DNA from 2 places in the Bacillus sp. JJ1566 genome. Region 1 is predicted to be linked to the other one. Evidence: riboswitches for the same ligand, from Rfam matches in the RefSeq annotation. Region 1 holds a riboswitch; the other holds the start of a gene.

Evidence for each region. A riboswitch is a leader RNA that binds a small molecule or an ion and turns the genes downstream of it on or off. The one in region 1 is predicted to bind S-adenosylmethionine.
Region 2: it holds a riboswitch for S-adenosylmethionine, as region 1 does, so the genes downstream of both, V7112_RS09655 (PLP-dependent aspartate aminotransferase family protein) here and V7112_RS18595 (O-acetylhomoserine aminocarboxypropyltransferase/cysteine synthase family protein) in region 1, are expected to answer to the same signal.

The regions. Positions count from the first base shown of each region.
Region 1 covers NZ_JBALOP010000052.1:40,500-43,682, reverse strand. The annotation lists SAM riboswitch class I at 54-160, opposite strand; gene V7112_RS18595 (O-acetylhomoserine aminocarboxypropyltransferase/cysteine synthase family protein) at 264-1,586, opposite strand; SAM riboswitch class I at 1,657-1,758, opposite strand; gene V7112_RS18590 (MFS transporter) at 1,903-3,177, opposite strand.
Region 2 covers NZ_JBALOP010000020.1:20,115-23,297, forward strand. The annotation lists gene V7112_RS09655 (PLP-dependent aspartate aminotransferase family protein) at 1-1,125, opposite strand, end outside; SAM riboswitch class I at 1,244-1,353, opposite strand; gene V7112_RS09660 (Crp/Fnr family transcriptional regulator) at 1,923-2,426, shown strand; gene V7112_RS09665 (hypothetical protein) at 2,474-2,623, opposite strand; gene V7112_RS09670 (aldo/keto reductase) at 2,724-3,183, shown strand, end outside.

The sequences.
Region 1 (3,183 bases):
TAAAAGCCTTTCTGCAAAAAAAGAGCAGAAAGGCCAAATTTAGTGATTCCTTCCTCTCATCTTCCAAAGCTTTTGCTTTGTGTGAATTGGCACCTTTTCAACGTAAGTTGACGGTTGCTGGGTTTCATCGGGCACATCCCTCCACCACTCTAAATAAGAGTAACTAGATTATTTACTTGTTTATCGTACTAAACACTCGAAAGTTATCTTATCACCTGGTTGGTAAGGTGTCAATGGAAAAAAGATGACGAATGTCCTAATTCTTACACAGTTGGCAATGGTAAAACTGAACTTGTTCCATTTGCAACTTTAATGGCTTGTTCTAAATCCTCTAAAATATCTTCAATATTTTCAATTCCAACAGATAAGCGAACTAAATCCTCACTAACACCAGACAATTTTAAATCTTCAGGACTTAATTGTTGGTGTGTTGTACTTGCTGGGTGAATGATTAAGCTTTTCGCGTCACCGACGTTTGCAACATGCGACCAAAGCTCAACATTATTAATTAGCTTCTCACCAGCTTCTCTTCCACCTTTAATACCAAATATAATGACTGAACCTGCACCTTTTGGTAGGTATTTATCAGCTAATTGTTTGTTAGGGTGATTGTCTTCACCTGGATACAATACCCATTCAACTCCAGGATGGTTTTTAAGATATGAAACAACCTTTTTCGTATTTGCAATATGCTCCTTCATACGAACGTGTAAAGTTTCAAGACCTAACGTAAATTGGAATGCATTATATGGGCTTAATGCCGGACCAATATCACGAAGAAGTTGAACTCTTGCTTTAATGATATAAGCAACAGGTCCTAACGCATCAGCATAGACTAAATCATGGTAGCTTGGATCTGGTGTTGTAAATCCAGGGAATTTTGGTGAATTCCAATCAAATTTACCACCATCAACAATAATTCCACCCATTGTTGTTCCATTACCTAACAACCATTTTGTAGCAGAATGAACAACAATGTCAGCCCCGTGCTCGATTGGGCGGCATAGATATGGCGTTGCGAATGTATTATCAATAATTAAAGGAATTCCTGCTTCATGAGCAATATTTGCTACAGCTTCAATATCGAGGATATCTAAGCTTGGGTTTCCGATTGTTTCGGCAAAGATTGCTTTTGTATTCGGAGTAATCGCTTGACGGAAGTTTTCCGGATTTGTTGGTTCTACCAAATGAGTCTTAATTCCATATTTAGGAAGTGTGTTAGCGAATAGATTATAAGTTCCACCATAAAGTGTAGAAGCAGATACAATCTCATCCCCTGCACCCGCAATATTCAAAATAGCTGTTGTAATCGCAGCCATACCACTTGAAACTGCTAACGCACCAACTCCACCCTCTAATTGTGCAACTCTTTCTTCAAAAACAGTTGTTGTTGGGTTATGGATACGAGTATAAATATAACCATTTTCCTTTAGACCAAATAGATTTGCTGCATGTTCGGTTGTATTAAATTTAAATGCATTTGATTGATAGATTGGTACTGCTCTTGCTCCTGTTACTGGATCTGCTTCAAGTCCTCCATGTACCGCAATTGTTTCTGGTCTATAATTCTTTTGTTTTTCACTCACTTGAATCTCTCCCTTTTTGTATATAATTAAAAACCCTCTTCGATAAGAAGAGGGTGTGTAATCGGTTCTCTTCTTATCTTTCAGACAAAAAAGTCTGATGGATTTAGCACCGTGTAAATTAACCGGTTGCCGGGCTTCATAGGGCCATTCCCTCCGCCACTCTTGATAAGATTAATATGAAATTTTAATACTTTAATTGAATACTATCATGCTAACTCTTTATCTATTATAAGTCAATAGGAATTTTTAGAAAAAATAAGCAATTTTAAATTCTGCGTTTATTTTATATTTCGGAACTCCTGGGAAATATGTCATGTCATGATATTTTTGCAAGTGGTTTTTCTTCATCACGAAAAGATTTTCTACTGAAAACAAATAGGAAATAAAGTGATCCAATTAAATACAAGACAGACGTGATTGTAAACACATAAGCATACCCCCAATATGCGCCATGCAGCATCACAATTGAGGTCGATACAGGTCCCATTAATGCCCACCCTAATGAAAATACCATTTGATTCACTGAATTAGCAAGACCCTTCATTGAATCATTTACACGTCCCATTACAAGTGATGCTTGGATTGGGTTACCCGCATTCATTAATGCTTGCCTAAATAAAAATGCGATAGCGGCTATATAAAGATTTTCAGTATACCCTGTGAGTAAAAGGAAAGGAAGCGATGATAATTGCAAATAAACGACTGCGCGAACCTCTCCCACCTTACTTACAATGTAGGGTCCAATAATCATCGCAATTGCTGTTGCTGCTTGCCCTAATGAGAGTATTAAACCTATTATCGTATTACTAGCTAGAAAGCGATCTGCAAAATACAAATTCAGGTATGGTATAACTAATCCAGAACCAAACCCGATAATCATCTGTGCAAAGGCAAACAGAGCAATAAGTTTAATTTGCGATTTATTTGTTTTTAATTTTTGACCAAAGGATTCTACTGGTTTAATCTCCGGTTGTCTCCGCTGTTCATTCATTTTAAGTATTGGTAGAATTCCTACAACATAGATTATCGTTGCAATTAAAAGCGTGATTCTTACGCTCCAAAGTCCACTTATATGAAATATAAATTGAAATGCATCAGACAATGCTCCACCTGCAATGTTTCCAACCACCTGGGCACCCATCATGATTGCTGAATGAAAGCTAAAGAGATGAACCCTTTGCTTAGCGGTTGAGTTTTCCGCAAGCCATGGGATACCAGAAACCTGAATAAAGGCCGTTGACAAACCAGTTAAAAATGCTGTCGCTACGAGTAGCTGTTCAACATCTAGGATACTTCTTGCAAAGAATGCGATTGTTGAAACAGCCATACCCAGCAACATCACTTTTTTTCTTCCAAATTTGTCACTCATAAGACCTGCGGGTACGAGAATAATGGCCGATGCCAAAGCAGTCATGGCAATGATTGTTCCATTAGTTTGCTCAGAATAGCCCAGTTCTCGAACATAGAAGTTATACATGATCGTGAACATACCCATGCCGAGCTGTGTAAAAATAGTCGTAAAAATAAATAGTTTAATATTTTGATTGTATGATTTGTATTGTGCTTTCCATCCAGTAACTATGCTGCTCATATGTGC
Region 2 (3,183 bases), on a different contig from region 1:
CGCATCCCCCACATTCGCTACATGTGACCAGAGTGCTATATTATCAATAACCTTTTTCCCTGCATCACGCCCACCTTTAATTCCGAAGTTCACAATTGAACCAAAGCCGTTATTTAGATACTTTTCCGCAAGGTCATAGGAAGGATGATCTTCAAGCCCTGGATAGGACACCCACTCAACTGCTGGATGGTTTTTTAAATAGTTTGCTAGTTCTAAAGCATTTTTATTATGTTTTTCAACCCTTAGATGTAGCGTTTCAAGACCTTGTAGTAGGTAAAATGCATTTTGTGGACTTAAGCATGAACCAAAATCACGTAATAGCTGTACGCGAAGTTTTGTGCTAAATGCAAGTGTTCCAAAATCATTTGCATATCTTACGCCGTTATAGCTTCGGTCAGGCTCCGTGAATCCTGGGAATTTTGGATTATTCCAATTAAAGCGTCCCCCGTCTACAACTAGACCGCCAATCGTGGTTCCATGACCACCAATCCATTTCGTTGCTGAGTGAACAACAATATCTGCACCCCATGTGATGGGTTTACAAATATATGGTGAAGCAAATGTATTATCAATAATCAGTGGAATTTCTGCTTCATGTGCAATTGCTGCAACTGCTTCAACATCTAAAACCTGTAGGCTTGGGTTTCCGATAATTTCAGCAAAAACCGCCTTTGTTTTTGGAGTAATTGCTTTTCTAAAATTCTCAGGGTCCTTTGAATCTACAAAATTCACCTTAATCCCGTATTTCGGTAGTGTGATCGAAAACAGATTATATGTACCACCATATAGGTTTGTAGCAGCGACAATCTCATCACCCGCTTCAGCGATATTCATAACCGCTAGAGCAATGGCTGCCATTCCTGAAGAAGTCGCAACAGCCGCAACCCCGTCCTCTAATAACGCAATTCGTTTTTCCAGTACATCTACAGTTGGATTTCCAATTCTCGAATAAATGTTCCCTGGTTCATCAAGTGCAAACAAACTACGTGCATGCTCAGAATTATGGAAAACGTAAGAACTCGTTTGATAGATAGGAACTGCTCGTGATCCAGTTGTCGGATCTGGCGATTGTCCCCCATGTAATAAAATTGTTTCTAAATCATAGCTTTCAAATTGCTGACTCATGTTTATACCTCCAATATTTTTATAAGAAAACTTGGGATTACAGGAATGTAATTCCAAATTTCATCTTCTAAGCAAGAACAAAAGCCCTCTTCAAGTAAGAAGAGGGCTTTTATTCCTCCTCTTATCTCTCAGGTAATAATACCTGCAGGAATTAGCACCTTTTCAAGAATAATCTTGAAGGTTGCCGGGTTTCGTAGGGCCATGTCCCTCCACCGCTCTGGATAAGAGTCTTTATTAAGTTAAAACGTTCCCGTTTTGCTTTATAAAAGGATTATAGTATGTGAATAATTCAAAGTCAAATACTTTTTAAAATATTTCATCTTGTTAGAATTTTTACTTCAGATCTATTCTTACCCCCTATTCCTATGTACTCGCTGCTTAAAATAGACTTAAAAATCATTTGTCCCGCATTAACGGGCAGAAAACCCCCACCTCAAAACTCTAGTTAAAAACGAAGATGTTTCGATGACTGATAACTGCACGTAAAAGCCTCATAAAAGGAACAAAGACTAAGAACGCCACGTCCTGTGGCAACGTAACGTCTTTGTGGCCCACATCATGTGCGCCTCAACTAACAATCAGTGGGGATTAGTAACCCCCCACTGATTGAAGTTTCACTTTATGTCATTTTTGTGAAGCCTATTGCTTTTATCCGAAATCCGTTGTATATTAAGAGTGTAGAAAGTTAGTGAAAAACTTCACAAACTAACTACTCTAGAGCTGGCAGCTAAAGCACTCATATTTTTTTACAATAACTTGTGAAGAATTTCACAAATAAATGATAAGGGGAGATTAGAATGAGAACATTCTTAAAAGGACCTAAAATGGCAGTTATTTGGACAGTATTACGTGTATGGTTAGGAATTCAATGGCTAGAAGCTGGTTTTCATAAAATTACTGGAGGATTTGACGCAGGCGGTTTCCTACAAGGCGCATTAGCTAAAGCAGGCGGGGAACATCCAGCAGTAGCAGGCTGGTACGCAACATTCCTTGAAGGCTTTGCCGTACCGAATGTTGAATTAATCAACGTGCTTATTCCTTGGGGCGAATTTCTAGTAGGTCTTGGATTAATTGTAGGTGCTGCAACTATCCCAGCATTAATTGCTGCTGGATTCATGAACCTTAACTTCTTACTTGCTGGAACTGTAAGCACAAACCCAGTATTTTATACAGTAGCAGTCATTCTCTTATTCGCAGGCGCTGCAACTTACTACTACGGTGTAGACAGATTCGCAGTACCTTTCCTTACAAAACGAATCAACGAGAAAAAAGCTGCAAAAACAGCAGCGAACGTTGCGTAACTAAAAAAAGTGTTCCTCCTAATCCAGGAGGAACACTTTTTTATATTCTATTCATCATCAATTTCGCCGTCACCAATTTCATCCTCTTCTTCGATTTCCTCGATGTCTTCGCCTTCTTCAGGCATTTCATCATCTCCGCAACCTATTAAGAAAAACATCGGGAACGACAATAGTAACAGCAGTAGCATCCGTTTCATTACAACCCCTCCCTTTTTCTAGGCTTTCCTTTCAATCCCGAAATATGTAGACTAGAAAGAGGAAAGGGTAATAGTAGTTCTAATATTGGAGGTAGAAACGATGCGAAAAATAAAGCTTGGAACCAGTTCCCTCGAGGTACCAGTTGTTGCAGTAGGCTGTATGAGGATTAATTCTTTAGAAAAGCCCGAGGCAGAAAAATTTGTACAAACAGCATTGGAAGTTGGTGCAAATTTCTTTGACCATGCTGATATTTACGGTAGTGGTGCTTGTGAGGAAATCTTTGCAGATGCGATACATATGAATGATGATATCCGTGAAAAAATTATCCTTCAATCCAAATGTGGCATTCGAAAAGGAATGTTTGATTTTTCAAAGGAATATATCCTTAATTCCGTTGATGGAATTTTAAAACGACTCAAAACTGATTATTTGGATGTCTTACTTTTACATCGTCCTGATGCCCTTGTTGAACCCGAAGAGGTTGGCGAAGCATTTGACATATTAGAGTCCTCTGGGAAAGTTCGTCACTTTGGGGTTTCCAACCAAAAACCGATGCAAA